Regions from separate parts of the Erwinia sp. PME.40.26/001 genome, predicted to be linked through region 3. Evidence: predicted binding sites of a transcription regulator. Region 3 holds the regulator's gene; each other region holds the start of a gene.

What was found. The regulator CRP, encoded in region 3, controls carbon source genes, mostly activating them, when cyclic AMP is high. The targets are predictions, from matches to a motif close to ATGTGANNNNNNTCACAT.
Region 1: a site for CRP is predicted at 3,847-3,864, ahead of ACZ3HG_RS12320 (PTS mannitol transporter subunit IICBA). Genes of this name have one in related genera too.
Region 2: a site for CRP is predicted at 5,084-5,101, ahead of pth (aminoacyl-tRNA hydrolase). Genes of this name have one in related genera too.
Region 4: a site for CRP is predicted at 1,964-1,981, ahead of glpT (glycerol-3-phosphate transporter). Genes of this name have one in related genera too.

What each region holds. Positions count from the first base shown of each region.
Region 1 is NZ_JBVHNP010000003.1:405,011-412,946, forward strand. Features, by position in the region: gene glyS (glycine--tRNA ligase subunit beta) at 1-1,618, shown strand, start outside; gene ACZ3HG_RS12305 (HTH-type transcriptional regulator) at 1,792-2,085, opposite strand; gene ACZ3HG_RS12310 (DUF3053 domain-containing protein) at 2,418-3,131, shown strand; gene ACZ3HG_RS12315 (hypothetical protein) at 3,187-3,450, opposite strand; gene ACZ3HG_RS12320 (PTS mannitol transporter subunit IICBA) at 4,010-5,941, shown strand; gene mtlD (mannitol-1-phosphate 5-dehydrogenase) at 6,041-7,189, shown strand; gene mtlR (mannitol operon repressor MtlR) at 7,279-7,815, shown strand; gene ACZ3HG_RS12335 (YibL family ribosome-associated protein) at 7,889-7,936, shown strand, end outside.
Region 2 is NZ_JBVHNP010000001.1:253,601-261,536, reverse strand. Features, by position in the region: gene prs (ribose-phosphate diphosphokinase) at 1-772, shown strand, start outside; gene ACZ3HG_RS01530 (LysR substrate-binding domain-containing protein) at 851-1,741, opposite strand; gene ACZ3HG_RS01525 (MFS transporter) at 1,852-3,318, shown strand; gene ACZ3HG_RS01520 (GGDEF domain-containing protein) at 3,408-4,580, shown strand; gene ychH (stress-induced protein YchH) at 4,625-4,909, opposite strand; gene pth (aminoacyl-tRNA hydrolase) at 5,182-5,775, shown strand; gene ACZ3HG_RS01505 (EAL domain-containing protein) at 5,814-6,485, opposite strand; gene ACZ3HG_RS01500 (SulP family inorganic anion transporter) at 6,623-7,936, opposite strand, start outside.
Region 3 is NZ_JBVHNP010000003.1:46,025-53,960, forward strand. Features, by position in the region: gene ACZ3HG_RS10755 (LysE family translocator) at 1-23, opposite strand, end outside; gene ACZ3HG_RS10760 (hydrolase) at 83-1,099, shown strand; gene ACZ3HG_RS10765 (YheU family protein) at 1,099-1,326, shown strand; gene ACZ3HG_RS10770 (phosphoribulokinase) at 1,392-2,261, shown strand; gene ACZ3HG_RS10775 (amidohydrolase) at 2,278-3,453, opposite strand; gene ACZ3HG_RS10780 (OsmC family protein) at 3,677-4,084, opposite strand; gene crp (cAMP-activated global transcriptional regulator CRP) at 4,452-5,084, shown strand; gene ACZ3HG_RS10790 (YccS/YhfK family putative transporter) at 5,142-7,223, shown strand; gene argD (bifunctional acetylornithine/succinyldiaminopimelate transaminase) at 7,299-7,936, opposite strand, start outside.
Region 4 is NZ_JBVHNP010000013.1:22,236-30,171, forward strand. Features, by position in the region: gene metE (5-methyltetrahydropteroyltriglutamate--homocysteine S-methyltransferase) at 1-158, opposite strand, end outside; gene metR (HTH-type transcriptional regulator MetR) at 294-1,232, shown strand; gene ACZ3HG_RS21510 (YehS family protein) at 1,363-1,836, shown strand; gene glpT (glycerol-3-phosphate transporter) at 2,203-3,549, shown strand; gene glpQ (glycerophosphodiester phosphodiesterase) at 3,565-4,614, shown strand; gene yigL (sugar/pyridoxal phosphate phosphatase YigL) at 4,737-5,537, opposite strand; gene pldB (lysophospholipase L2) at 5,600-6,592, opposite strand; gene rhtB (homoserine/homoserine lactone efflux protein) at 6,707-7,330, shown strand; gene recQ (ATP-dependent DNA helicase RecQ) at 7,430-7,936, opposite strand, start outside.

The DNA of each region.
Region 1 (7,936 bases), 360 kb from region 3:
CGCGTCCGAGGTGCAGTTCGTGCGCCCGGTACACACCGTGACGCTGCTGCTGGGCGATGAGCTGATCCCGGCGAAAATCCTCGGTATTGATTCAGCGCGCACCCTTCGCGGCCACCGTTTTATGGGTGAACCTGAGTTCACTATCGACAGCGCTGACCAGTATCCGCAGATTATGGTTGAGCGCGGCAAAGTGCAGCCGGACTTCGAAGTGCGTAAGGCGCTGATCAAAGCGGGTGCCGAAGAAGCCGCCGCGAAGATTGGTGGCATGGCTGACCTGAGCGAGAGCCTGCTGGAAGAAGTGACCGCCCTGGTGGAGTGGCCGGTGGTGCTGACGGCGAAGTTTGAGGAGAAGTTCCTCGCGGTGCCGGCCGAAGCGCTGGTTTACACCATGAAGGGCGACCAGAAATACTTCCCGGTGTACGACAAAGCGGGCAACCTGCTGCCGAACTTTATCTTCGTCACCAATATTGAGTCAAAAGATCCGCAGCAGATTATCTCCGGCAACGAGAAAGTGGTCCGCCCACGCCTCGCCGACGCCGAGTTCTTCTTCAACAGTGACCGTAAGCGCCGTCTGGAAGATAACCTGCCGCGTCTGGAAACCGTGCTGTTCCAGAAAGAACTGGGCACCCTGCGCGACAAGACCGACCGTATTCAGGCGCTGGCTGGCTGGATTGCCGCGCAGATTGGGGCAGATGTGAATCACGCTACCCGTGCGGGCCTGCTGTCCAAATGCGACCTGATGACCAACATGGTGTTTGAGTTCACCGACACCCAGGGCGTGATGGGCATGCACTATGCGCGTCACGACGGCGAAGCGGAAGACGTGGCCGTGGCGCTGAACGAGCAGTATCAGCCGCGCTTTGCCGGCGATCAGCTGCCGTCCAACCCGGTGGCCTGCGCGCTGGCGATTGCTGACAAGATGGATACCCTCGCGGGGATCTTCGGTATTGGTCAGCACCCGAAAGGCGATAAAGATCCGTTTGCCCTGCGCCGTGCCGCACTGGGCGTGCTGCGTATTATCGTTGAGAAGAACCTGCCGCTGGATCTGCAAACTCTGACCGAAGAAGCCGTGCGCCTGTATGGTAGCAAACTGTCTAACGCTAAAGCCGTTGATGAAGTCATCGACTTTATGCTCGGCCGTTTCCGTACCTGGTATCAGGAAGAGGGCCACAGCGTCGATACCATTCAGGCCGTGCTGGCCCGTCGTCCGACGCGCCCGGCAGACTTCGATGCGCGGATGAAGGCGGTATCGCACTTCCGTACGCTGGAGCAGGCAGCCAGCCTGGCGGCCGCCAACAAGCGCGTCTCGAATATTCTCGCTAAAGCCACCGAGCCGTTGAACGACAGCGTGCAGGCGTCACTGCTGAAAGAGAATGAAGAGATCAAGCTGGCGACCTATGTGTCGGCACTGAGCAGCAAACTGCAGCCGTTCTTCGCGGAAGGACGCTACCAGGATGCGCTGATTGAACTGGCGCAGCTGCGTGAAGCGGTGGATAACTTCTTCGAGCGTGTGATGGTCAATGCCGAGGAGAAAGAAATCCGTATCAACCGACTGACGCTGCTGGCGAAACTGCGCGAGCTGTTCCTGCAGGTGGCGGATATCTCTCTGCTGCAGTGAGGTGATGTTTTGACGGGCGGAGCGCAACACCGGCGTCCGTCATTCACATTACGATCGTTTGCAGGAGGAGCGGAGACTGAAAGGTGATGTGCGGCTGTATCACTGACAGGAAAGCCAGGAAATCATTGACTGCCCGCGAAAATACAAAACCCGCCGTTGGCGGGTTTTTTCTGTCAGCCCAGCAGTTGTCTGCTGATGCACGGATTCGAGTGGATCAACTGCATTAACTTCTGCGCGCTACCGGACGGCTTGGTGCGTTTCGCTTCCCAGCTTTTCACCGAAGAAACACTGACACCCAGTGCCTGGGCAAACTCAGCAATCTGCATACCAGTAATTTCCCGAACTCTTTTTGGCTCAGGGGGTGCCACTTCACTTTTCATGGCTGGCAGGGTATGCATCACATTACGGGTCAGAACAATCTGCTCCAGGCTGGAAAGCAGTTCAGACATCGGATCTTTAGTCTCCATAAGCACTCCTCAAAAACTCACTAAACGTGAACAACCAGAGGGAAAGAACCTTATATCCAGATTCTCAATGCTGGCATACAACAGCCACTGGGACGCTTTTTGGGGCAGCACAGGGGAAAGCCAGGATCATAAGTATTAGATCATTTTGAGAGATCTGGATCATATTTTTTGTTTATTTTTTCAACTTGCGGAAAACCTGGCCGGGAAAAAACAACGAAAAAATAAGTTACACAGACATCGCTATCCATCAAAACTGATTTCGACTATTCTTTACGCAACATTTGTTGTTTGAATAAAACCAATAAGTCTTTGTTAACAGGAGTTAATTTCTTATGATGACAGGATCATCACGCATCTGGACCCGTCTGCTGGTGCCTTTTATGGCGCTATTCATGGTGTTACAGCTTACCGGCTGTGGCGACAATGAAGCCGATCAGCGCAAAGCGTTTATCGATTTCCTGCAAAACACCGTGATGCGCAGCGGTGAGCATCTGCCAAGCCTGAGTGAAGACCAGAAGCAGAAATTCGGCCCCTACGTCAGCGACTATGCCATTCTTTTTGGTTTCTCACAGCAGGTAAACCGCGCGGTGGATTCCGGGCTCAAACCCGTCGTGGATGAACTGTCGGCGATCCGCACGCCGCAGGATTATCTGACGCGCCGTGATGCACTGCGTCAGGCAAGCGGTTCGCTGGGCGTGCTGACTCAGCAAATCCAGGCAGCAAAAACCCAGGCCGATAGCAGCAAGGCAGCACTAAAGCAGCCATCAGATCTGAAAACGGTCTATGACAACGTCTACACCACTGTCGTGACGCAGCCGGCGACCACTCTGGCACCGCTTCTGCCTGCGCTTCAGGCACTGAGCCAGGATGCCGTTCAGACCGGGGACTTCCTGCAGCAGCAGGGGGCGAACGTCAGCTTTAACGGCTCGGCGATCCAGTTCCCGAGCCAGGCTCAGGCCACACAATATAATGCACTGATGAGTAATCTCAGCGCTAATGCCAGGGCACTGACCCAGGCGCAAAGCGTGCTGAACGCCAGTCGCTAAGACCGGACAGAATTAAAAAAGGGCCACAAAGTGGCCCTTCCCGCGCGAACGCAACTTAGGCGTAATCACGCGCCCAGTTAGCCAGGCTTTGCTTACCATTGCAGCCAAACATATCAATCAGCTGGCTCACACCGGCGTTCAGGCCAGGCTCAACGGCAGCAATATAACGCCAGTCTTTACCCGCATATTCCGGAGTTACGGCAGCATACAGCTTTGCCATTTGCTCAACGCCTTTCAGGGACTGGATAAAGCTTTCGCCGCTTAAAAGTGCACCGCTGACAGTAGCAACTTCTTCTCTATTTAATTCACGAATAGTCATAACTTTCCCTTGTATTTTTGATGGAATCCTTTACCGATCAGTATGTTCGGCGAGCTAAGACTAATGGAATAGCGCTGGTAATATAATCGTATTAAATCCATAACTTAAGACAAATGCTTATTTGTTCGCTTAAGCGTGTTTTCATTATCACGCCTGAGTTGAGTCTGTTACCGGAGAAAGGAAGGAACACACCACCGCTAAAAAGTGTGGCCTTGCGTTTTTCCATTGAAAATAATTTGTGACATAAGTCACAAAATAAGAAGAATTCAACAAAATTAAAACGTGACAAACATCACAAAACACCGTCCTTACTGGCTATTTTTTCAGCGTTATTTTCACATCCCCAGAATAATTGTGATCTGAATCACTCATACCCCCCCTTTAATCACCTGATAAAAGTGATCCTGATCACACATATTCGCACACCTACGCAGCGTCAAATTCGCGTGATAGAGTCCGCCTGCATACAGTGATACTGATGGCTTCCCACTGTCAGGTCTAAAACAAAAATCAACGCGCTCTCTTATTTGTCGGCGCGTACTCATAAGGGGTGTTTTATATGTCCTCATCAGATATCAAGATCAAAGTTCAAAACTTTGGTCGTTTTCTGAGCAACATGGTAATGCCAAATATCGGCGCGTTCATCGCCTGGGGTATTATCACCGCGCTGTTTATTCCAACCGGGTGGCTGCCAAACGAAACCATGGCGAAGCTGGTTGGCCCGATGATCACTTACCTGCTGCCGTTACTGATTGGTTATACCGGTGGCCGTCTGGTGGGCGGCGATCGCGGCGGTGTGGTGGGGGCAATCACCACCATGGGCGTGATTGTCGGGGCTGATATGCCGATGTTCCTCGGCTCGATGATTGCCGGCCCGCTGGGCGGCTGGGCGATCAAAACCTTCGACCGCCTGGTTGACGGTAAGATCAAAAGCGGCTTTGAAATGCTGGTGAACAACTTCTCTGCCGGTATCATCGGCATGCTGTTGGCTATCCTTGCATTCCTGGCGATCGGTCCTCTGGTGGAAGGCCTGTCCCATATTCTCGCAGCTGGCGTGAATCTGATGGTGCAGAACAACCTGCTGCCGCTGACCTCTATCTTTGTGGAACCGGCCAAAATCCTGTTCCTGAATAATGCGATCAACCACGGCATCTTCTCGCCGCTGGGTATTCAGCAGGCCAGTGAAGCCGGTAAGTCGATCTTCTTCCTGATCGAAGCGAACCCGGGCCCGGGTATGGGCGTACTGATGGCTTATATGTTCTTCGGCCGTGGCAATGCCAAACAGTCTGCCGGTGGTGCTGCGATTATCCATTTCCTCGGCGGTATTCACGAAATTTACTTCCCGTACGTGCTGATGAATCCGCGCCTGATTCTGGCGGTTATCCTCGGTGGGATGACCGGTGTCTTTACCCTGACGCTGCTGAACGGTGGCCTGGTCTCGCCAGCCTCTCCGGGATCTATCCTTGCGGTACTGGCCATGACACCAAAAGGGGCTTACTTCGCGAACATCGCCGCGATCTTTGCTGCCTTTGCCGTCTCCTTTGTCGTCTCGGCCATTCTGCTGAAAACCAGCAAAGTGAAAGAAGATGACGATATCGAAGCCGCTTCCCGCCGCGTGCAGGAAATGAAAGCTCAGTCTAAAGGTCAGTCGGGGGCACCTGCTGCCGCAGCTGATGGCCTGCACGGCGACCTGAGCCACGTGCGCAAAATCATCGTCGCCTGCGATGCAGGAATGGGCTCCAGCGCCATGGGTGCCGGTGTACTGCGTAAGAAGGTTAACGATGCGGGTCTGACGCTGATTTCCGTAACAAATACGGCCATTAACAGTCTGCCAGGCGATGTTGACCTGGTGATCACCCACCGTGACCTGACGGAGCGGGCGATGCGCCAGGCTCCTCACGCCCAGCATATTTCGCTGACCAACTTCCTCGACAGCGGCCTGTATAACGACCTGACGGCCCGCCTGGTGGAAGCAGGACGCAGCGCAGGTCACCGCGAGAAAGTCAGCAGCGCCCTGAGCGACAGCTTTGATGATGGTCAGGATCATCTGTTCAAACTGAGCGCCGCCAATATCTTCCTCGGTAATCAGGCTGCCGATAAAGAACAGGCTATCCGCTTTGCCGGTGAACAGCTGGTGAAAGGTGGCTACGTGGAGCCGGAATACGTTGAAGCCATGCTGGAACGTGAAAAGCTGACGCCGACCTATCTTGGCGAGTCTATCGCCGTACCGCACGGCACCGTGGAAGCGAAAGACCGTGTGCTGAAAACCGGCGTGGTGTTCTGCCAGTACCCGGCCGGGGTTCACTTCGGCGAGGAGCCGGAGGATATCGCTCGCCTGGTGATTGGTATTGCTGCACGTAACAACGAACACATTCAGGTGATCACCAGCCTGACCAATGCACTGGACGACGACAGCGTCATCGCCCGCCTGGCGACCACCACCGATGTGCAGGAAGTGCTTGAGCTTCTGTCCGGTAAACCCCGCGCGTAAGCCGGTTTAACGAACGCACCTCTGTGTAGGGCTGGGCATGCCCGGCCCTTTTTTGGTCGGGACATGCCCGACCTTGATCTCATTGATACGGGAATAATTATGAAAGCATTACATTTTGGCGCCGGTAATATCGGCCGTGGCTTTATTGGCAAACTGCTGGCCGATGCCGGTTTTCAACTGACTTTCGCCGACGTGAACCAGAACATTCTGGACGCGCTTAACGCTCGCGGTGAGTACCCGGTGCACGTGGTGGGGGAGCAGGCGCAGGTCGAAATCGTTAAAGGCGTGAATGCCGTAAACAGCACCAGCGATGACATCGTCGCCCTGGTAGCAGAGGTTGATATCGTTACCACGGCGGTTGGCCCACAAATCCTGGAGCGCATTGCTGCCAGCATTGCCAAAGGGCTGGCCAAACGCAGTGATAGCGCTAATACCCGTCCGCTGAACATTATTGCCTGTGAAAATATGGTGCGCGGCACCACGCAGCTGAAAGGCCACGTGCTGAACGCTCTCCCCGCCGAATATCACGCCTGGGTGGAAGCCCATATTGGCTTCGTTGACTCTGCCGTTGACCGTATTGTGCCGCCGTCTGCAGCGGGCAACAGCGACCCACTGGAAGTGACCGTGGAAACCTTCAGCGAGTGGATTGTCGATAAAACCCAGTTCAAAGGTGACCTGCCCGCCATCCCGGGTATGGAACTGACCGACAACCTGATGGCCTTCGTTGAGCGTAAACTGTTTACCCTTAATACCGGTCACGCTATCGCGGCTTATCTGGGGCAGCTGGCTGGCCATCAGACCATTCGCGATGCCATTCTGGATGAGAAAATCCGGGCCGTGGTGCAGGGTGCAATGGAAGAAAGCGGTGCAGTGCTGATTGAGCGTTATGGTTTTGATGCGGTGAAGCACGCGGCTTACATCCAGAAAATCCTCAGCCGCTTCGAAAACCCGTACCTGAAAGATGACGTAGAGCGCGTTGGCCGCCAGCCGCTGCGTAAGCTAAGCGCAGGTGACCGTCTGATTAAGCCTCTGCTCGGCGCACTGGAATACCAGCTGCCACACGACCATCTGGTCAGCGGAATTGCGGCCGCGCTGCACTATCGCAGCGATCAGGATCCGCAGGCACAGGAGCTCGCTGACCTGCTGGCAAAACAGGACGTTGCCACCACGCTGGCCAGCATCTCCGGCCTGGACAGCGACAGCGATGTGGTGAAGGCAGTAGTGAAGGCCTGGAACGCTATGGCATAATGACGGCGCAAGCGCTCCTCACGGACGAAAAATCAGGGCACGGCATCGCCGCTGTGCCCGCGCGGGCGTTTTTACGCCATAAGAATGATATGCAGGCACTCATGGAACAACCACAGGCTTTTGAAAATCGGGTGCTCGAACGCCTGAATGCCGGACGATCGGTAAGAAGCTTTCTGATCGCCGCCGTTGAACTGCTGGCAGAGGCGGTAAACATCCTGGTGGTTCAGGTGTTCCGTAAAGACGACTACGCCGTTAAATACGCCGTAGAGCCGCTTCTGTTTGGCGATGGGCCGCTGGGTGAGCTGTCGGTGCGGCTGAAGCTGATCTACGGCTTAGGGATGATTAACCGCAGTGAATATGAAGACGGTGAGCTGCTGATGGCGCTGCGCGAAGAGCTGAATCACGACGGCAATGACTACCGTTTCACTGATGACGAAATCCTGGGACCGTTTGGCGAACTGCACTGTGTCACTGGCCTGCCGCCGCGCCCTGATTTTGCCCGCGACGATGCCGGGCTGCGGGCCATGCAACAGCAGCGTTATCAGCAGGTCGTGCGCTCCACGATGGTCCTGTCCTTAACGGCGCTGATCTCGCGCATCAGTCTGAAGCAGGCTTTCAAAAAGTAACCCGCCCTTTTCCCTCTTTGCTCCGCTTTCGTGTATCCTTTGCAGTAATGAATCAATTTAATGGTCAATCGTGATGAAAGAACAGGTCAAGTCAGAAATTAAAGAGCTCAGCGACAAGCTG
Region 2 (7,936 bases), on a different contig from region 3:
CTGTGCCCCCACCAATGACAACCTGATGGAACTGGTTGTGATGGTTGACGCCCTGCGCCGTGCCTCTGCGGGTCGTATCACTGCCGTTATTCCTTACTTTGGCTATGCACGTCAGGACCGCCGCGTGCGCTCTGCCCGTGTGCCTATCACCGCGAAGGTCGTTGCTGACTTCCTGTCCAGCGTCGGTGTTGACCGCGTTCTGACCGTGGATCTCCACGCAGAACAGATTCAGGGCTTCTTTGATGTCCCGGTTGATAACGTATTTGGTAGCCCGATCCTGCTTGAAGATATGCTGCAGATTGGCCTGGTGAACCCGATTGTGGTTTCCCCGGACATCGGCGGCGTGGTTCGTGCCCGCGCTATCGCGAAACTGCTGAACGACACCGATATGGCCATTATCGATAAGCGCCGTCCGCGTGCCAACGTATCTCAGGTGATGCATATCATCGGTGATGTTGCCGGCCGTGACTGTGTGCTGGTTGACGATATGATCGATACCGGTGGCACCCTGTGCAAAGCAGCGGAAGCGCTGAAAGAGCGTGGCGCTAAACGCGTGTTCGCCTATGCGACTCACCCGATCTTCTCAGGTAACGCAGTTGAAAATCTGCGTAACTCAGTAATTGATGAAGTCGTGGTCTGCGATACCATCCCGCTGCCGGAAGAGATTAAAGCGCTGCCAAACGTGCGTACCCTGACCCTGTCAGGCATGCTGGCTGAAGCGATCCGTCGTATCAGTAACGAAGAATCGATTTCTGCGATGTTTGAGCACTAATCACGGCGTGACCGGGCTGGCCTCTGGCCCGTCAGGTCAGGCTGCATAAAAGGGGACAGGCTCACGCCTGTCCCCTTTTTATTGACTCAGTGCAATATGCTCTGCCAGGTAATCGATCAGCACCCGCAGCTTGGGTAAAAGATGGCGATTTCCCGGCCACAGCAGTGAAAACTGCCCTCCCGCCCGGATAGAGTCGTCCAGCACGCTGCACAGTTCGCCACGCTGCAGGGCGTCTGCAATGGCAAAATCCGGCACGTAAATCAGCCCCAGCCCGCGCCGGGCAGCAGAAATTTTCGCTTCCAGATTATTGAAAACCAGCGGCCCGGACGGCGTCTGCGGCTGCCCTTTGCCACCGTCAAACTGCCACGGCTGGATCTGACCATTGCCGGAAAAGCGATACAGCAGGCAGGTGTGCTGCGCGAGATCGGCGGGAACGCGCGGGGTGCCGCGCTGACGTAAATAGCCGGGCGACCCGACAACGCGAAAACGAAATCCGCCCATCCTGCGCGCCTTCAGCCGGGAATCAGCAAAGTCCCCGCTGCGCAGCACTGCGTCATAACCCTCGCCGATCACGTCGACCAGCCGGTCATTAAAATCAAGATCCAGCTCGATTTCGGGATACTGCCGGGTAAAGCCGGGCAGCAGCGGCAGCAGCAGGTGATAGCCTGTCGCCGGCAAGCTGAGACGCAGCCGGCCACGGGGTGCGGCCATCAGCTTCGACAGCTCCTGCTCCGCCTCTTCCAGTTCGGCCACAATGCGCTGGCTGCGCTCAAAAAACAGCTGTCCCTCCTCAGTCAGACTCAGGCTGCGCGTGCTGCGGTTAAACAGGCTGACGCCGAGACCGGCCTCCAGCCGGGCGACGCTTTTGCCAATCGCCGACGGCGACACGCCCAGCCGTTCGGCGGCTGCCACAAAGCTGCCCAGCTGCGCGGCTTTCACAAACGCATTCAGACCACTCAGACTCTCCACACTGCTCATCAGAGACTTTTTGTCCTTTATCTGCGGCCATCTGGCCTGTTTATCGACGGATACTGCCAATTTATCCTGCTTACCTGTCTGAATAAAGTGGAGTATGCAAGATGAGTTACCTGACACTGTCGTCACCACGTGGCCGCCTGAGTCTGCTGGCGGTATGCAGTGCCGCGCTGATGCTGCCCCTGAGCTTTTCGGCCGGGGTCATTGCCACCCCGGCTATGGCCCTGCAGCCGGGGGCATCGCCTCTGGCACTCAGCTGGATCACCAATGCCTTCCTGCTCAGCTTTGGCAGCCTGCTGATGGCGGCAGGCAGCCTGGCCGACCGCTACGGCCGCAAGCGGCTGTTTATCAGCGGCGTCAGCTTCTTTACGCTGCTGTCGCTGATGAGCAGCTGGGTGCCCTCGCTCGTCTGGCTGGACGTGATAAGAGCGCTGCAGGGGGCCGCCGCAGCGGCGGCACTGGCCGGCGGTGCTGCGGCGCTGGCCAGTGCGTTTGACGGCGAAGAACGGGCACGGGCCTTCAGCCTGCTGGGCACCAGCTTTGGCACGGGCCTGGCCGCCGGGCCAGTGATCGCGGGTAGCCTGATGGCGCTGGCGGGCTGGCACAGCGTCTTCCTCTGCTGCGCCCTGTTCGGCGTGCTGGCTCTCGTTACCGGCCTCCGTGCCCTGCCAGAGTCGCGGGACCCCGCTGCCGCTGCACCGGACTGGCCCGGTATTATTACCTTCAGCGCCACGCTGACGCTGTTTACCTGGGGGATGTTGCAGCTGGCTGACGACAGCCGCGAGTCGCTGGCCCCCACGTTACTGTTTGCCTCCCTGGCCGCAGGCCTGCTGTTTATCGGTATTGAACGCCGCAGCGCCCGACCCATGCTGGATCTCAGCCTGTTTCGCTATGGTCGTTTTGTCGGGATCCAGCTGCTACCGGTGGCCACCTGCTACTGTTTTGTTGTCCTGCTGGTGCTGCTGCCGCTGCGCTTTATGGGGTATTACGGCGTTGATGCACTGACCACGGGCCTGCTGATGCTGCCCCTCTCCCTGCCGATGCTGGTCATGCCGTCACTGGCCGTCATTCTGTCCCGGCGCATCCCGCCCGGCACCCTCTGCTGCGCGGGGCTGGTTATGGCCGCTGCCGGCATTGGCCTGCTCTCCCTGGTCACCCCGCACAGTTCGCTGCCGCTGACGCTGCTGGCCATGCTGCTCACCGGGATCGGCAGCGGTCTGCCCTGGGGGCTGATGGATAATCTGTCGGTCAGCGTAGTCCCGCCAGAGCGCGCCGGGATGGCGACCGGGATTTTCAGCACGGTGCGGGTGGCAGGCGAAGGCGTGGCGCTGGCCAGCGTCAGTATGCTGTTCAGCCAGCTGCTCATACATCAGCTGGCCGCGCGGGGCGGATCGCCGGAAAGCGCGCGCCTGCTGGCCAGTTACCATCTTTCCGGGCTGTCGCTTCTGCCGCTGGCCGAGCAGGCTTTTCAGCAGCTGCTGTGGGTGCTGATGGCCCTCACCCTGCTGTGTGCTGTAGCAATCTGGCGCTGCCTGTTGCCTGCACGTCCAGAGCTTTCTGGTAATGATTAATTTTTTACTGGAACGCTTCAGCGCCCCCTGTTGGTGAGTATTTTTTAGTGATATTTTGCTGTCATTGCTCACCCAGGAATAATCCTAGAATGCGTCTTGACGTCTACACGCTGTTTGTCTGCGAACTGTATGTGCTGGCTTTTCTCGGCATTATCATGGTCTTCGCCTGGCGCGGAGCGCAGTACAACCGGGTTCTGGGGTTTAACTGCCTCTCGCTGCTGTTAAGTATTGTGGCGGTCGGCCTGAGCAGCCTGCGCAGCTCCGGCATGATGTTTCTGCCCATCGTGGTGGGTAATCTGCTGATCCTTTGCGCTTACGGACTTCAGCTGAATGCGTTCCGGGCGCTGCGTGGCGCACGCTTCAGCTGGCTGTGGATCATGAGTCTGACGCTGTGGGCCGGGCTGTGCCTGCTTCCGGGCTTCTATTATTCCCTGTCGTCGCGCATCCTGTTAAGCGCCCTGCTGTGCATGCTCTTCACCTCAGCGATGATTCATGAGCTACAACGTGCGCGGTCTTTGCTGCCGGTCACCTGGTGGCCTGCGCAGCTGCTGCTGGGCATTCATCTGACATTTAACGTGACGCGGGCGCTGCTGGACGGCGGTATCCCCAGCCCGCTGCACGGCGCGATCGGCGGTTCGACCTTCTCGGTCTATGTGATTCTGGAGTCTATTCTGGTGGTGATTGGCCTGAGCTTTACAATGATGGCGATGGTCAATGAGCGTACGCAGATTGTCTATCGCCAGGCTTCGCTGCTTGACCCTCTGACCGGCGTGTGGAACCGCCGTGCCCTGTTCGAAAAAACGCGCCAGCTGGCCACCAGCGGGCGCTGCAGCCAGCAGCCGCTGGCAGTGATGCTGTTCGACCTTGATCATTTTAAAACCATCAACGACCGGTTCGGTCACTCACAGGGCGACCGGGTACTGACGGACTTCTGTCGTCAAGTGGCCGGACAGCTGCCGCCTGACAGCTATTTTGCCCGCCTGGGGGGCGAAGAGTTTGCCGCCGTGGTGATGTGTTCCGAAGAAGAGTGCGTGCAGGTGGCGGAGCGCATTCGCCAGGCGGTGGAGCACTCCTGCCCGGAGAACGTCCGATACAGCGTCAGCATTGGGGTGGCTAGCTGCAGCCCGGAACGTGAGAACATTGAAAATCTGATGACGGCAGCCGACGAGGCACTGTATCAGGCGAAGGCAGCAGGAAGGAATCAGGTGAAAACGTTTGGTGAGACTTTAAGCGGTCTGGAGGGACGTTTTCTGGCTGGATAAGAGGCTACCAGTCCCCGGTCTGATGGAGACTGGCACAGAGGGAATCAACGGTGAGGCTGATGGCCGCCGCCGTGACGACAGCGTTTGTCACCGCAGTGACGTATCCAGTAGTAACGGTCAGCAATTTTTTCCCGACCGCTGATTCTGGCCCCGACCAGCCACAGCAGCGCGCCAATAAAGATGCTAAAGATGGCACCATGAACCATAAACTGCGGCAAGTTGAGCTGCGGCATCTGATTAAGCACCGAGTAACCGACACCGCCAATCATCACCACCAGACCGAATACCATCAGGGCATTGCCCATCATATGTGAATGTCTACGTTTCATTGCGCACCTCCAGTCAGTATAGAAAGGCAACTCCGTTGCCAGATGCAGACAGTCTAGGCAAACTTTAGCGGTGCTGATGAGTGAGCGATCACATTTATCGCTAATACTTTGACAAAACTTTACGTCTAAACGGCTGTTTTTATATAGAAAACGTATTATCACGCTACTGTATTATTGTGATTTTCATCACAACAGTGGCAGATCTTTGAGTTATCGCGGCCGCTTCAGTAAACTAGCTGTTTTCACCCCGCACGCTTCAGGAAAATCCACTCGTGAGCAGCATCAAACTGATTGTTGGCCTTGCCAACCCCGGCGCTGAATACGCCGCCACACGCCATAACGCCGGTGCCTGGTATGTTGACCTGCTGGCTGAACGTCATAATCAGTCATTAAAAGAAGAGAGCAAATTTTACGGCTACACCGCGCGTTTAAACGTGGGCGGTGAGGATGTGCGCCTGCTGGTACCCACCACCTTTATGAACCTGAGCGGTAAAGCCGTCGCCGCCATGGCGACCTTTTACCGCATCGCCCCGGAAGAAATCCTCGTGGCTCATGACGAGCTGGATCTCAACCCCGGCGTGGCGAAATTTAAGCTGGGTGGCGGCCACGGCGGTCATAACGGACTGAAAGATATTATCAGCAAGCTGGGTAACAGCCAGGAGTTCCATCGTCTGCGCATTGGCATCGGCCATCCCGGCGATCGAAATAAAGTGGTGGGTTTTGTGCTGGGTAAACCCCAGGCGGCAGAACAGACGCTGATTGATAACGCGATTGATGAAGCGGCACGCTGTACCGAAGTGTGGCTAAAAGAAGATCGCCTGAAGGCGATGAATCGCCTGCACAGTTTCAAAGCCGCCCTGCCTTAGCCGGTCACCGACAGCGCCGCTGCGGGCCCGGCCCGCGATCAGTGGTGTTCACAACGGCGGTGATCCTGGCTTTCCAGGCACTCCAGCGTCAGAGAGGGGCTGAAATAGCCCTCTATCCCCCAGACCTTGCTTTTACGCAGTAAATCCAGCTGCCCGTCCCCCGCCACGCCCCCGACAATCACCCGGTTAGTGTATTCCCGGATGTGATTAATCAGCACGGTAAAGAACGGCTTATCGACGTTTTCCAGATAGAACTGGCGGTCGAGCTTCACGGCTTCAAACATGTTGGACTGCAGCGCGTTCAGATTCGCATCCCCCGCCCCCAGGTCATCCAGCCACAAAATATTGAGCTGTTCAATCAGGGTCCGCAGCAGCGGATTGTTCATTCCGTCGTGCAGGTTAGGAAAGTCTTCGGACAGCTTCAGCCGTACGAAAGGCAGCTGGCTGAGGATCTGCTGAATAAATGACGACTCCGTCACCGCCCGGGCCAGCTGAAAATCGATAGCGACGCTGCACATCAGCCCCTGTTGGCGAAAATAGTCGCCGTGCTCCTCGACAATCAGCAGCTGATTGAGCAGCCGATTCTGGGGAGACAGCGAGGTTACCGGCGGCCCGTTCGGGCTCCCCGCCTGCGGCCGATAGCTGAGGTCAATGGCGATTAATTCGCCACTGAGCGTATGGACTGGAATACAAAGGAAATCGTTTTTCATGCTGCCGGGCCAGTTAACGGGCGTCCTGCCAGTGAATAAAATCGCCGTACAGATAAACTATAGAAGTTAACTCTGCCTTCGCCGTCGTAAGACGACGATTTTTAAGTTATCGGCAGGACCGGCAGTAGCTTTATGGTTCAGGCATCGTTGCTGGCAACTTTATAATCAGGGTCGTCAAGTTCGTGGCTGCAGAACGGTCCGGCCTGCTGTAACAGGCTGATGCAATCCTCACTCAGATGGCGCAGGCGCAGGGTTTTCCCCGCTTCAAGATAGCGCAACGTCAGTTTATCAATGGCTTCGACGCCGCTGGAGTCCATCACGCGGGTACGGGCAAAATCAATTACCACGCTCTCCGGGTCCAGTTCCGGGTGGAACAGCTCCTGGAAGCTGGCGGTGGAGCCAAAGAACAGCGGCCCTTCCAGCTGATAGGTCTTCTGCCCTTCCTGCTCTGACTGCGCCAGGATGGTAATGCGGGCATGCTGCCATGCGAAGACCAGCGCCGAGATAATCACCCCGCAGATCACCGCCATCGCCAGATCGGTAAAGATGGTCACCAGCGTCACCGCCACCATGATCACCGCATCGGCTTTTGGCATACGCTTCAGGCGGCGCAGGGAGCTCCATTCAAAGGTATTAATGCACACCACAAACATGATCCCGGCCAGCGCGGCTACCGGCAGCAGTGCAATATAGTCCGACAGGCTGATCACAAACAGGATCAGCAGCAGCGCCCCGACCAGATTAGAGATGCGCCCGCGCCCGCCGGAGGTAAAGTTGATAATCGACTGACCGATCATCGCACACCCTGCGAAGCTGCCGAAGAATCCGCAAATGGTGTTGCCGATGCCCTGCGCCACACACTCCTGGTTACCTGAGCCTTTCTTGCTGCCCATTTCATCGAGTACCGCGAGGGTCAGAAGGGACTCAATCAGGCCTACCAGTGCAATCACCACGGCGTAAGGCAGCACAATTTTCAGGGTTTCCCAGGTCAGGGGGGCCGTAGGCAGATGGAACTGCGGCAGTGTCCCGGCGATATCAGCCAGGTCACCCACGCGTTTCGTATCCAGCCCCAGGCCTATGGCCAGCGCACTGACGGCAATTAGCGCGGCCAGCGACCCCGGAATGGCTTTTGTCAGCTTAGGGAACCACCAGACTATCAGCATCGCCAGAGCCACCAGCGCATACATTACCGGCCCCTGCCCCTTAATCATCGGGAACTGCGCCAGCATGATGACAATCGCCAGCCCGTTAACAAAACCGTAGATCGCTGGCTGTGGCACCAGCCGGATAAACTTACCGAGGCGCAGTACGCCGATGGACAGCTGGATCAGCCCGGCCAGGATGGTCGCCAGCAGCACGTACTCATAGCCATGCTGGGTTATCAGACTGATCAGTACCACGATGATCGACCCGGCCGCCCCGGAGATCATGCCGGGTTTACCGCCGAAGAA
Region 3 (7,936 bases):
GACAAAAACAGACTCAGTTCCATAGAACGGGTGCTCCTCGCCCCCTGAAAAATAAACAACCCGACGAAGCTAACAGTGAGCCATGGATCCTACAAGCTCTGAGCACATGAATTTTAATCACCTGAACCATGACATTTTTCGTCCGCTGGCCGGGGGCAGCAATCCGCATCTGCAAACCCTTCTGCCGCGCCTGGTACGCCGCCGTATTACGCTACGTCCGCACTGGCAGCGCCTGACTCTGCCCGACAGCGACTTCGTTGATCTGGCGTGGAGCGAAGACCCGGCAGGTGCCCGCGATAAACCGCGCGTGGTGCTGTTCCATGGCCTGGAAGGGAGTTTTCACAGCCCGTATGCCCATGGGTTGCTACAGGCATGGAAAGCGCGTGGCTGGCTGGGCGTTGTAATGCATTTTCGTGGCTGCAGCGGCGTGCCTAACCGGCTGAACCGCATTTACCACTCCGGTGAAACGGAGGATGCCAGCTACTTCCTGCAGTGGCTGAGGGACGAATGGGGCACCGTCCCGACGGCAGCGGTCGGCATTTCACTGGGCGGCAATATGCTCGCCTGCCTGATGGGTAAGCAGGGCGAGGCATGCCTGCTGGACGCGGGTGTGGTGGTTTCCGCCCCGCTGATGCTGGAACCCTGTAGTCAACGCCTGGAGCAGGGCTTTTCGCGCATTTATCAGCGTTACCTGCTGGGCCTGCTGAAGCAGAATGCCGCGCGCAAACTCATTGCCTGGCCTGGTACCCTCCCTGTCGATCTGGCACAGCTTAAAGCGCTGCGCCTGCTCCGTGATTTTGATGATGCGATCACCGCCCGCGCACACGGCTTTGTGGATGCCACTGACTACTACCGTCGTTGCAGTGCGATGCCACTGCTGCCCGGCGTACGCAAACCGTTGCTGGTGATCCATGCTAAAGATGATCCGTTTATGACCCCGGACGTGATCCCCGATACCACACTGCTGCCCTCCTGCATTGAATATCAGCTCACGCAGTACGGCGGGCACGTGGGTTTTGTAGGCGGTACGCTGCGTCAGCCACAGATGTGGCTGGAACAGCGTATTCCGCAATGGCTTACCCCCTGGCTGGACAACTGATGATTATTCCCTGGAAAGAACTGGATACCGAAACGCTTGATAACCTCATTGAATCTTTTGTGCTGCGTGAGGGCACTGACTATGGTGAACAGGAACGTTCGCTACAACAGAAAGTGGAGGATGTCCGTCGTCAGCTGAACAGCGGCGACGTAGTGCTGGTGTGGTCTGAGCTGCATGAATCCGTCAACATCATGCCGCGCGGCCAGTTTCGCGACGAGCAGAGATGACTTTAGCGGGCGAAACATGTTAACAATGATCTGTCCGTCCGACCTATCGAAGGGAGTTGTACGTCATGTCAGCCAAACATCCGGTTATCGCCGTCACCGGCTCCAGCGGGGCGGGAACCACTACCACCAGCCTGGCCTTCAGAAAGATTTTTCAGCAGCTTAATCTGCGTGCCGCCGAGGTCGAAGGGGACAGTTTTCACCGTTTCACCCGCCCTGAGATGGATATGGCCATCCGTAAGGCGCGCGATATGGGAAAACACATCAGTTATTTTGGCCCGGAAGCCAATGACTTTGGCCTGCTGGAAGAGACCTTCAGCGAATATGGCCGCAGTGGAAAAGGGCAGTCACGCAAATACCTGCACACCTATGATGAAGCTGTGCCGTGGAACCAGGTACCGGGTACGTTTACCCCCTGGCAGCCCCTTCCGGAGCCTACCGACGTTCTTTTTTATGAAGGGTTGCACGGCGGCGTGATGACGCCACAGCATAACGTCGCCGAGAAAGTCGACCTGCTGGTTGGCGTCGTACCTATCGTTAATCTGGAGTGGATTCAGAAGCTGGTCAGGGATACCGGTGAGCGGGGTCATTCCCGTGAGGCGGTGATGGACTCGGTGGTGCGTTCCATGGAGGACTACATCAATTTTATTACTCCGCAGTTCTCACGCACCCACATCAACTTTCAGCGCGTGCCGACGGTCGATACCTCAAACCCGTTTGCGGCACGAGGTATTCCGTCGCTGGACGAAAGCTTTGTCGTGATCCACTTCCAGGGGTTGGAGGACATCGACTTCCCCTATCTACTGTCAATGATACAGGGGTCGTTCATCTCCCACATTAAAACCCTGGTGGTGCCGGGCGGTAAAATGGGGCTGGCCATGGAGCTGATTATGGGGCCGCTGGTCAAAAACCTTATCGAAGGCAAAAAGATCGGCTGACCCCGCAGGGAGGACGTTATTCTGTCATCAGCAGACGATGGATTAAGCCGACGTGCAGGCTGACGCCGATGCCCAATACCTCTTCATCAAGGCGGAAATGGGGGTTATGTAATCCCCAGCAGGTGCCTTTCTCCAGATCACCCGAACCGACCCACAGGAAGCAGCCCGGTACGACCTGTTGATAGGCGGAGAAGTCCTCGCAGCCAAACATCGGGGTAGACAGGATCTGCAGAGCCTTCTCTCCCCGGGTGGCGAGAACCGTCTCTCTTGCCACGCGGCAGGCATCCGGATGATTCACGCCAGTGGTATAACCCGGCGTCCATTTAAGCACGTAGCTGGCCCCCACGGCCTGCGTCATCCCGTCAAGCAGCTGTGACATCATGCGGGGGATCGTGCTGCGGTTATCGGAGCTGAGCGTGCGCAACGTCCCGCGCAGGTGGGCCTGGTCAGGAATGACGTTGTAGCTGTCCCCCGACTGGAAGCTGGCCACTGTCAGTACCGCACCGTCGTTCGCATCCAGCCGGCGTGACACGATGTGCTGTAACGCCTCAACCACGCTCGCTCCCAGCACCAGCGGGTCCGTACTCTGCTGCGGCATCGCCGCATGCGCCCCCTTCCCCTGTAACACCAGGTCAAAATTATCACAGGCGGCGCTGAAGACGCCCTCTTTCACCGCCACCGTCCCCGTCGGCAGGGTGGGAAACACGTGTAAACCATAGATCTGTGACACCCCCTCCAGCACGCCAAGCTTCACCAGCTCACTGGCCCCCCCCGGTGGCACCTCTTCCGCATGCTGAAAAATAAATCGTACCGTACCGGCGATCTGCGCCTGCTGCTGGCACAGCACCCAGGCGGCCCCCATCAGCATCGCCGTATGCGCATCATGCCCGCAGGCGTGCATCACACCGCGATGACGCGAGGTAAATGGCTCCTGGTTCAGCTCTTCAATGGGCAGAGCATCCATATCCGCCCGCAGGGCAATGCAGTCACCCCGGTGGGAACCTGAAAGCTCAGCCAGCACGCTGTTAGGGGTGGGTCGACTGATCGTCAGAGGACCAAACTTTTCCAGTTCAGCGGCAACATAATCAGCCGTACCCTGTTCATGAAAAGAGAGCTCCGGATGGGCATGAATGTGACGCCGCCATTGCAGCACGTTGGCGGAGACATCCTGAATTAGCGTCTTGGTATTCATCATCACTCCTTGATTGGGTTTTAACGGAATAACGACCAGCCTGAGTCTGCAGGCCTTCGTCTACTGCGCCGGGGAATATACTGCGGTTGCCCCGTCAGTCTGTGGCGTGAAATGCGTGTGGTGAGGGGGTGAGCATCATGTGCCGCTGTCGGGAAGGAGGAGGTGAAGAACATGACGCGATGGTGGCCACCTGCTCCATCGCGTTGTTATCAGAAAACCGGGGTCAGGCGAGGTCGATAACCTCATAGCTGTGGCTCATTTTGACGCCCTGCCCCAGCATAATGGCCACTGAACAGTATTTCTCTGCGGACAGGTCGACGGCGCGTGATACCGCTTTATCCCCCAGCGCTTTGCCGCTGACGATAAAATGCAGGTTGATATGGGTGAAGATGCGCGGGGCTTCTTCGCGACGTTCTGAGGTAAGCTTCACTTCGCAGTCAGCCACATCGTGACGGCCTTTTTGTAGAATAGAAACCACATCAATAGCGCTACAGCCTCCGGCGGCCATCAGCACCATCTCCATCGGGCTGGGCGCTTTGTCCCCGGAGTTTCCGTCCATCAGCACCTGGTGGCCCGATGAGGATTCTCCCAAAAATGTCAGACCTTCAATCCATTTAACACGTGCTTGCATAACAAAATCCTCGATTTCATTCAGTTACCGCAGAGTACGCTGTGCCAATAAAAACGGCAACGCTGCCTTTTTCCAACTATGCTGAAGCGAGACAACAGAAGACAGCCTTGTAAAGCTGTGCTACAAACAAAGCTGCAATATTTTACTGGCAAGACAATGCACGGTAAAACGGGACGACAGCACGAGCCATGCTCCTAACAGAGGCCCGTATATTTTCCTATGGGAACGCTTGAATATTTCAACGCCTGGCAGGGATTCATACCCTGATACCCTTAATTATTTCGTACGGCAGATCAGCGGCAATGCCCCTGTCTCCCGCAGAATAGAGGGTATATTTAGGCTCGATTACAACAGAGGATAACAGCGAATGGTTCTCGGCAAACCGCAAACAGACCCTACACTCGAATGGTTCCTGTCACATTGCCATATTCACAAATATCCATCCAAAAGCACGCTGATACATCAGGGTGAAAAGGCGGAAACCCTCTATTACATCGTTAAAGGTTCTGTAGCGGTGTTAATCAAGGATGAAGAAGGCAAAGAGATGATCCTCTCTTACCTCAACCAGGGCGACTTCATCGGCGAACTGGGCCTCTTTGAAGAAGGTCAGGAACGCAGTGCATGGGTACGTGCGAAAACAGCCTGTGAAGTGGCTGAAATCTCTTACAAAAAATTCCGTCAGCTGATTCAGGTGAATCCTGACATTCTGATGCGTCTCTCTGCACAGATGGCGAGTCGACTGCAGGTTACGTCAGAGAAAGTGGGTAATTTAGCTTTCCTGGATGTCACCGGACGCATTGCCCAAACGTTACTGAATCTGGCCAAACAGCCAGATGCCATGACGCACCCGGACGGCATGCAAATTAAAATCACCCGTCAGGAGATCGGCCAGATTGTCGGCTGCTCCCGTGAAACCGTAGGCCGTATTCTGAAAATGCTTGAAGATCAGAACCTGATCTCTGCACATGGTAAAACCATCGTTGTATACGGCACACGTTAACCGGCTCTGAACCCACGGCGCGACGCCCTGTCGCGCCGTTTTTATTTGGTGTGGCTCATGTGGCGGAGACTTATCTATCACCCGGAAGTTAACTATGCGCTCAGACAAACGCTGGTGCTGTGTTTACCCGTGGCGATCGGCTGGATGCTGGGCAACCTGCAAAACGGGCTGCTGTTCTCCTTAGTGCCCGCCTGCTGTAATAACGCCGGTCTGGATACCCCCCACAAACGCTTCTTTAAACGCCTCATCGTTGGCGGTTGTCTGTTCGCCTCCAGCAGCTTCCTGATCCAGTACGCCGGGTTAGAGGGCGTGCCGTTGCCCGTTATCCTGCTAGTCATGGCCTTAGTGCTGGGCGTCACGGGTGAGATTAGCCCCCTTCATGGCCGCCTGCTTCCGGCTTCGCTGATTGCCGCCATCTTTACCCTCAGCCTGGCGGGACGAATGCCTCTGTGGCAGCCCCCACTGTTATATATTCTGGGGACCGTCTGGTACGGAGCATTTAACTGGTTCTGGTTCTGGCTGTGGAAAGAGCAGCCGATGCGTGAAACCCTCAGCCTGCTGTACCGTGAACTGGCAGACTACTGTGAAGCAAAATACACCCTTCTGACCCGGCTCACCGATCCGCAGACCGCCCTGCCGCCGCTGCTGGCACGCCAGCAGAAAGCCGTCGACCTGATTAATACCTGCTATCAGCAGATGCATATGTTGTCCGCTAATCGGGACAACCACTATCAGCGTCTGACACGGGCATTCCAGGTGGCGCTCGATCTGCAGGAACATATTGCGGTCAGCCTGCATCAGCCGGAAGAAGTGCAAAAGCTGGTAGAAAAAAGCCATGCTGAAGCGGTCATCCGCTGGAACGCACAGACCATTGCCGCCAGGCTGCGGGTGCTGGCCGATGATATTCTCTATCATCGTTACCCTGAACGTTTCACCATGGATAAACCGCTTCAGGCGCTGGAGAAGATTGCCCGTCAGCATCCCGACAACCCGGTCGGCCACTTTTGTTATTACCACTTCAGCCGCATCGCACGCGTGCTGCGCACTCAGCGTCCGCTGTATCGCCGTGACCTGATGGCCGACCGCCAGCGTCGCCTGCCCCTGCTCCCGGCGCTAAAGAGCTACCTGTCGCTGAAATCCTCCGCCCTGCGCACTGCCGCACGCTACGCGGTGATGCTGACCTTTGCCAGTTCGCTGGCGCTGTTCTTCAATCTGCCGAAGCCTTACTGGATCCTGATGACGGTGATGTTTGTCAGTCTTAACGGCTACAGCGCCACCCGGGTGCGTATTCAGCACAGGGCGCTGGGCACGCTGGCCGGGCTGGTCATCGCAGCCGCTACCCTCGGGCTACACGCCCCGGAATCCTGGGTGTTGCTGATCATGCTGGTCATCACGCTGGTGAGCTACCTGTTTATCCGGAAATTCTATGGCTGGGCCACAGTGGGGTTCACCGTCACGGCGGTGTATTCATTACAGCTGTTAGCCCTGAACGGCGCGCAGTTCCTGCTGCCAAGACTGATGGACACGCTGATGGGCTGCCTGATCGCCTTTGGCGGCATGATCTGGCTGTGGCCTCAGTGGCAGAGTGGGTTACTGCGGCAGAATGCGCACGATGCGCTGGAGACCTATCAGGAAGCACTGCAGATGCTGTTGGGTAACGAACAGGATGCCGTGAAGCTGGCTTACCAGCGGATGCGGGTTAACCAGGCACACAATGCGCTGTTTAACTCCCTGCACCAGGCGATGCAGGAACCGGGCTTTAACTCCGGCTATCTGTCCGATATGCAGCTGTGGGTCACGCACAGCCAGTTTATTGTGGAGCATATCAACGCCATGACTATCCTGGCGCGTGAACACACTATGCTGACCCCGGCGCTGGCAGAACGTTATCTGCAGTCCTGTGAAATTGCCCTGCAGCGCTGCCAGCAGCGCCTGGAATATGACGGGCCCGACTCAGGCAGTAACATACTGGACGCTCCCGAGGATTTCCATCAAGGCCCGGTAACGATTGTCGAGCGGCATGTGAAGCGCATTCTTGGTCATCTCAGCGTAATGCATACCCTCTCATCACTGACCTGGAGCCAGCGACCACATCATGGCCGCTGGTTGTCTCGCCACCTGCGTAAATCAAAAACGTAAGTGCAGCTTTTTTGCCGGTCCGCCCGCGGGTCCCGTACAGATCTTCAGTACGTTACCCGCAGGCACAAGATCCTTTTACAGCACCTTTTCAACGGCGGTGGCGAAGCGCGCCATGCCTTCAGCAATGTCGGTCGGTTCGATCACCAGCGACGGCGCAAAGCGCATCACGTCGGTTCCGGCTACCAGCACCATCACGCCTGCCTCTGCTGCGGCATTCAGCAGGTCGCGCGCCTTACCCGCGTGCTGCGGTTTCAGCACCGCGCCAATCAGCAGGCCTTTACCCCGGATTTCGCTGAACAGATCGAAGCGGGCATCCAGCGACTGAAGCGCATCAACAAATAGCTGGCGGCGTTCTTCCACGCCATTCAGCACATCCGGTGTATTAATGATATCCAGCGCCGCTTCAGCCACCGCACAGGCCAGTGGGTTGCCACCGTAGGTGGTACCGTGAACGCCTGGCGCCATCACCGAGGCAATCTCATGAGTGGTCAGCATCGCACTGACCGGGAAACCACCGCCCAGTGCTTTGGCGGTAGTCAGAATGTCCGGCTGAATGCCGTAATGCTCATGGGCGAATAGCCTGCCGCTGCGACCCATACCGCTCTGCACTTCATCCAGCACCAGCAGCGCATCATGCTCATCACACAACTGACGCAGGCCCTGCATAAATTCCTGCGTCGCCGGCATCACGCCGCCTTCGCCCTGAACAGGCT
Region 4 (7,936 bases), on a different contig from region 3:
TCTTTCTGCTGTTGCCAGTGGCGGGCACGCAGTTCGCGGCCGGTGGCCAGCAGCGCTTCCCGCGAGCTGTTGCCTGCCCAGTAGCTTTCCTGCGCTTTTTTCAGTTCGCGACGCAGACCAACGCGGGGGAAGCCGAGAGTATGGTTAAGAATCGTCATCAGTTGTGCCTCGTTAGTTAACCTATGCTGCACCAGTCAGTGCATTTAGCCATCCAGATGTTTACACCGCTATATTGTGCAGGTACTGTATTATCCACAAGCGCAAAATATTCACCGTCGATGTGAAGGACTCTCATGATCGAACTTAAACACCTGCGGACGTTGCAGGCCCTGCGAACAACGGGTTCGCTTGCCGCAGCAGCGGCTCAGCTGCATCAAACGCAGTCAGCGTTATCTCATCAGTTCAGTGACCTGGAGCAGCGTCTGGGTTTCCGGCTGTTTGTGCGTAAAAGCCAGCCTCTGCGTTTTACCCCCCAGGGCGACATACTGTTGCAGCTGGCGGAGCAGGTGTTGCCCCAAATCCAGCAGGCGCTGCAGGCCTGCCATGAACCTCACCAGACCACGCTGCGTATCGCGATCGAATGCCATAGCTGCATTCAGTGGCTGACCCCCGCGCTGAACAATTTCCGCCAGAGTTGGCCGCAGGTAGTGATGGATTTCAAATCGGGGGTGACGTTCGACCCGCAACCTGCCCTTCAGCAGGGGGAACTCGATGTGGTACTGACATCGGATATTTTGCCGCGCAGCGGGTTGTTCTATGCGCCGATGTTTGATTTTGAGGTACGCCTGGTGCTGGCACCTGACCACCCTCTGGCGCAGAAAGACCATATTTCCCCCGAGGACCTGGCCCGGGAAGTGTTGCTGATCTATCCGGTACAGCGACAGCGCCTGGATATCTGGCGGCATTTTCTGCAGCCCGCCGGCGTCAGCCCGACGCTGAAAAGCGTGGATAATACGCTGCTGCTGATCCAGATGGTTTCAGCGCAGATGGGGATTGCCGCGCTGCCACACTGGGTAGTGGAGAGTTTCGAGCATCAGGGACTGGTGGTCACCAAGGCGCTGGGGGAAGGGCTCTGGAGCCGCCTGTACGCTGCAGTACGCGACGGTGAACAGCGCCAGCCGGTCGTGGAGGCCTTTATTCGTTCTGCCCGCCAGCACGCCTGCGATCATCTGCCACGGGTGCGCGATGCTTCGCGCCCTGGCATTCCACACCCTTCCGTCAGCCATCCGTAGGTTTTCGGCGTCAGCGCAGCGCTGGCGGAGAGGAGGGCTCAGGTCAGACCCACCCGCTATCGCAGATGCAGCCTGAGGTATGACGGGTTATACTGCGCGCACTGCAATTGTTTCACTACAGAGAGACCCTATGACCAATAACGATGTCCTGCGCAGCGTGCGTTACATGCTGAATTTAAGCGATGCTAAAGTGGTAAGCATTCTGGCGCTGGCAGAGAGCGAAGTGACCGAAGCCGAAGTACACAGCTTCCTGAAAAAAGAGGATGAAGCCGGCTTCCGCCCCTGCCCCGATGTCATCATGGGTTATTTTCTCAATGGCCTTATTTTTGAGCGTCGCGGGAAAAGCGAAGATGCCCCCGCGCCTTCAATTGAACGTAAAATGACCAACAATATTCTGATGAAGAAGCTGCGTGTGGCCTTTGACCTGAAAACCACTGATATTCTGGAACTGCTGAAAAGTGCAGACTTTGCGGTTGGACAGTCCGAGATTGGTGCGATCTTCCGTAAACCCGGGCATAAAAATTATCGTGAGTGTGGCGACCAGATCCTGCGTAATTTCCTTAAGGGCCTGACCATGAAAATCCGCCCGGCCAAAAAAGTCTAAGTTCTTCATGACAGATTAACGTCACCTGATGGCGTTAATCTTTGCGCTCATCAGCGAACCCGCCACCTTCCTTTTAGAACATTTTCACTCATCAAACGAAAGCCACACTCACTGTGCGGAATTACTTTTGTGACTATAATCACACTTTATAGTTTCATGGTGAAAATAAATCACCATTTTGTGATGTAGATATAGCCATTCCGTCATAAAACTGTAACATTTGCGCCTTTCTTCACAGTCAGCTTTTCTGATAACGACTACGCTATGCGCGAAATAGAACATTTACCCCTGATGACTCGGGTTAATGTTTCCTTTATCTGCGCATTCGAAGCCGGATAACAGACTTTCGAGCCATGGGAGGCCAAAATGTTAAGTTTTTTCAAACCCGCTGCACATCAGCCCCGCGTTGATGACAGCCGCGTTGATCCGTTATATCGCAAGCTACGTTGGCAGATCTTTCTGGGGATATTCTTCGGTTATGCTGCCTATTATCTGGTGCGTAAAAACTTCACCCTGGCAATGCCCTACCTGGTTGAACAGGGCTTCTCACGCGGTGATCTGGGCTTTGCGCTGTCCGGTATCTCTATCGCCTACGGTTTTTCAAAATTCATCATGGGTTCGGTGTCTGATCGCTCCAACCCACGCGTTTTCCTGCCTGCCGGTCTGATCCTGGCCGCTGCCGTGATGCTGTTTATGGGCTTCGTCCCCTGGGCCACATCCAGCATTATGGTGATGTTTGTTCTGTTATTCCTCTGCGGATGGTTCCAGGGAATGGGCTGGCCACCGTGCGGTCGTACTATGGTGCACTGGTGGTCACAGAAAGAACGCGGCGGCATCGTTTCCGTCTGGAACTGTGCGCATAACGTCGGTGGCGGCATCCCGCCGCTGCTGTTCCTGCTGGGTATGGCCTGGTTTAACGACTGGAAAGCGGCGCTGTATATGCCTGCCTTCGGGGCCATTCTCATTGCGATTATTGCCTTTGCGCTGATGCGTGATACGCCGCAGTCCTGTGGCCTGCCACCGATCGAAGAGTATAAAAATGATTACCCGCCTGACTACGATGAGAAACATGAAAACGAGCTGACCGCAAAGCAGATCTTTATGCAGTACATTCTGCCGAACAAGCTGCTGTGGTATATCGCCCTGGCCAACGTGTTTGTTTATCTGCTGCGCTACGGCATTCTTGACTGGTCACCGACCTACCTGAAAGAAGTGAAACACTTCACGCTGGATAAATCCTCGTGGGCTTACTTCTTCTACGAATACGCAGGTATTCCCGGCACGCTGCTGTGTGGCTGGATGTCCGATAAGGTCTTCAAAGGTAACCGTGGTGCCACCGGCGTATTCTTTATGGTACTGGTGACCATCGCCACTGTGGTGTACTGGATGAACCCGGCAGGCAATCCTGGCGTGGATATGGCCTGCATGATGGTGATTGGCTTCCTGATCTATGGTCCGGTAATGCTGATTGGCCTGCATGCCCTTGAGCTGGCACCGAAAAAAGCAGCGGGTACCGCCGCTGGCTTCACCGGTCTGTTTGGCTACCTCGGGGGCTCCGTTGCCGCCAGCGCTATCGTCGGTTACACCGTCGATTACTTTGGCTGGGACGGCGGCTTTATCATCATGATCGGCGGCTGTGTGCTGGCAGTGATCCTGCTGGCGATGACCATGATGAGCGAGAAAAAACACAAACAGGGACTGAACTCACTCTGATCGGGACGGGTAATTATGTTGAAAAACGTTATCGCAACCGTGTTACTGACCACCTCACTCGCGGCGACAGCCGCGAGTACCTCGCCGCTGGTGATTGCCCATCGCGGTGCCAGTGGCTACCTGCCCGAGCACAGCCTGCCGGCGAAAGCGATGGCTTACGCGCAGGGGGCTGACTATCTTGAGCAGGATTTGGTGATGACCAAAGACGATCGCCTGGTGGTGCTGCATGACCACTATCTCGATCGGGTGACCGATGTTGCCAGCCGCTTTCCGCACCGTGCGCGGGCCGACGGACGTTATTACGCGATTGATTTTACTCTAGCCGAGATAAAAAGCCTGGCCTTCACGGAAGGCTTCAGCATAGAACAGGGTAAAAAAGTCCAGACCTTCCCGGGGCGTTTCCCGATGGATAAATCAGACTTCCGCGTCCACACCTTCGAGGAGGAACTGGAGTTTATCCAGGGGCTGAACCACTCAACGGGCAGGAACATCGGTATTTATACTGAGATTAAAGCCCCGTGGTTCCACCGTAAAGAAGGAAAGGATATCTCGGCAAAAGTGCTGGATGTGCTGAAGCAGTACGGCTACACCGGCAAAAACGATAAAGTTTTTTTACAGTGCTTTGACTTTAACGAAGTGAAGCGTATCAAGACCGAACTGGAGCCGCAGCGCGGTATGAACCTGAAACTGGTCCAGCTGATCGCCTATACCAAATGGGACGAAACGCAGGAGCAGAGAAACGGTCAGTGGGTAAACTACGATTACGACTGGATGTTTAAACCGGGCGCGATGAAAACTCTTGCGCAGTACGCCGACGGTATCGGACCTGACTACCATATGCTGGTGGCTGACGGTGCTAAAACAGGCAAGGTCACGCTAACCGGCATGGTGCAGGAGGCCCACCAGAATCATCTGGTGGTACACCCTTATACCGTTCGGGCAGACCAGTTACCGCCCTACGTCAGCAACGTCGACCAGCTCTACGACCTGCTGTACAACAAAGCCGGAGTCGATGGACTGTTTACTGACTTCCCGGATAAGGCTGTTCACTTCCTGAAACGCTAAACCACCGGGCCGATCGAAACAGTGGATCGGCCCGCAAGGTTGACCGGAAAAAGGGCCGACCGCTACCGCTCAGTATTGCTGGCCGGACAGCGGGATGCCCTGCTTCTGTATCTGCCGCCCCATCAGACGTTAAATAATGTCCGCAGGTAGTTGGGTACGGCCTGGTCCGCATTCGAACCGATCACTTCCAGCTCAGGCAGGATATCTTTCAGGCGCTGGTGAGAGTTACTCATGATGCAGCCTTTGCCCGCCATACTGAGCATCTCTTTATCATTCATGCCATCCCCGAACGCGATGCACTCCTGCAGCGAGTAACCCAGTGATTTAGAGACCGCGTCCAGCGCATGTCCTTTCGACACGCCGCCGGCCATCACTTCCAGACAGGTTGGCAGTGAGAAGCTGACGTTCACCCGATCGCCCCAGCGCGCCATCAGCGCCTGCTCAAGCGGGACCAGCAGTTCAGGGATCGCACAGGTAAAGAACACCTTGCTGATGCCGTCGGTCGCCAGTTGCCCGGGCTGATAAACCTGGTAGTTGAAGTCAGACTCGCGGAAAAAATCCATCTCATCCGGGCGGTGGCGGTTCAGAAACCACTCTTCATCCCGGTACACGTTGGTATAAATATCCGGGTTGCTGTGCTGCAGAGCAAACAGCTCAAGCGCAATATCTTCATCAAGATTATGGCTGAATACCAGCTCACCCGCCGTGTTGTGCACGCGCGCGCCGTTAGAGGTGATCATATAGGCATCAATACCCAGGCTATCGCGCATTTGGGCCACGTCAATATAGTGGCGGCCCGTAGCGAAGATAAAATGTATGCCTTTGCGGGTCAGCAACTGCAACGTCTCGCGAGCATAGGAAGAGAGCGTGTGGTCGGGTGACAGCAGCGTGCCATCCAGGTCTGAAGCAACAATACGGTACATAACACCTCTGGTTAATATTTTCTGACGGGCAGCATCACCCACCGGTATAGCATTCTTCCCGCTCAGGGGTGGCGGGAAAAAAAGGCCAGGATGGCATCCAGCGCTCTGGCGCGCATGCTGTCTTTCTCGAACAGGATCTCATGGCGGGCCCCCTCAATCACCATCGGTCTGCCGCCTTCACAGGGCTGACCTGCAGCCACCATCGTCTGACAGAACAAATCCTGCGCACGGTTATCAACGACTTTATCGTCAGCAGCCTGCAGCAGCAGCAGGGGCGTCGATATCTGCGCCGCCTGGCTTAGAATACTGTGCCCGGCACGCACCCCTTCGCGCACCCAGTGATAGGTCGGGCCACCCACCCGCAGTCCCGGGTCGTCGGCATAAAAGCGCAGATTACGGCGATAGCGTTCGCGACTGTGCGTAAGTTCATTGATGGCAAACGGTCGGGCATGCCATTTCCCGGTGCCCAGCGCATAGCCTTCGCGCATAGCCGGGTATTTTTCCGCCCAGTTAAGGATCGAATGGGCCATCCATAAGGGCATGGGCAGGAAAATACCGAACATCGGTGACGCGAGCGCCACGGCATTAAACGCCGCAGGCTGTCGTGCCAGCATCAGGGCCAGTATTGCCCCGCCCATCGAATGGGCCAGCGCATAGCGATGGCGGTAGTGACGGGCCACAATCTCTTTCAGATAGAGCGTTTCCAGATCATCGACATAATCTTCAAACTCGACGACATGACCACGGTGTGAATCCTGCAGCAGACGCCCCGATCGCCCCTGCCCCCGATGATCCATAATGATCACATCGTAGCCACTGTGGAACAGATCATAGGCCAGCTCCGGGTATTTCACATAGCTTTCAATACGCCCCGGGCAAAGCAGGATAACTTTATCGTGTTGCGGCGAGATGAAGCGCACATAGCGGATCGGCACGTTTTCGACACCCGCAAATTCGTCCTCTTCGCGCAGCTTCCAGAAATCCAGCAACGGGCCGGTAGCAAAAGCCGCGAAGGCTTTTTCGCGCGTCAGCCAGTTGTGTTTATGATGTTCCATCGGACTTTTTCCAGAAGGGGTATTGCCCTAAAAAAAGGATCAGGGTTCCCCATAGCGCCATGTTCAACAATAACGTATTGTGTCACAAATGAGCGTTTTTCGGGAGCTTTACCCATGACCATCGAATGGTGGCTGACCTATCTGTTAACAACCTGTATTTTAAGTTTGTCGCCGGGCTCCGGGGCTATCAATACCATGAGTACCGGGATCAGCCACGGCTACCGTGGTGCCGTCGCGTCAATTTCCGGCCTTCAGGTCGGCTTGTCGCTGCACATTGTGCTGGTAGGCATTGGTCTGGGTGCACTGTTTTCACAATCACTCCTGGCCTTTGAGATCCTGAAGTGGGCAGGAGCCGCCTATCTGGTCTGGCTGGGCATCCAGCAGTGGCGTTCTGCCGGGGCAATCGACCTGAACGCAGTGGCAAAAGCGATGCCACGCCGCAGGCTGTTCAAACGCGCTGTGCTGGTGAACCTGACGAACCCGAAAAGCATTGTGTTTCTGGCCGCGCTGTTCCCACAGTTTATCCTGCCACACCAGCCGCAGGCGATGCAGTACCTGGTGCTGGGCATCACCACCGTGGTGGTCGATATTATCGTGATGATCGGTTATGCCACGCTGGCGACGCGCATTGCGGTGTGGATCAAAGGTCCGCATCAGATGAAATTGCTTAACCGGATATTTGGGGGTTTGTTTATTGCGGTGGGGGCACTGCTGGCGTCGGCACGCAGAATCGCCTGACAACAAGGGCCGAACGGAAAAGAAGGTCGGCCCCTACGGGATATCATGGAGAACGGTTGAATCGACATCACGGCCGGAAAAATTGGCCCGGATTAATAATTAATCCTCGTCCACACCGTCGACATGCTCTTTGATCATCACCAGGAATGGCTTGCCAAAGCGCTCCAGCTTCTTCTGTCCGACCCCGTTCACACTCAGCATCTCTGACGCCGTCAGCGGCATCTGTTCAGCCATTTCAATCAGTGTCGCATCGTTAAATACCACGTACGGCGGGACATTCACATCATCCGCTATCGACTTACGCAGCTTACGCAGTTTTGCAAACAGCTTGCGGTCATAGCTACCGGCATAGGATTTCTGGCTGCTGTTACGAGGCTTAATGGTGACCAGGCGCGGTACGGCCAGCATCAGCGGCACTTCGCCGCGCAGCGTCGGGCGCGCAGCTTCCGTCAGCTGTAAAGCCGAATGCATGGCGATATTTTGCGTCACCAGCCCCAGATGAATCAGCTGGCGCAGCACGCTGGTCCAGTGCTCGTGGCTCTGTTCACGCCCAATGCCATACACCGGTAATTTATCGTGCTGCATGTCACGAATTCGCTGGTTATT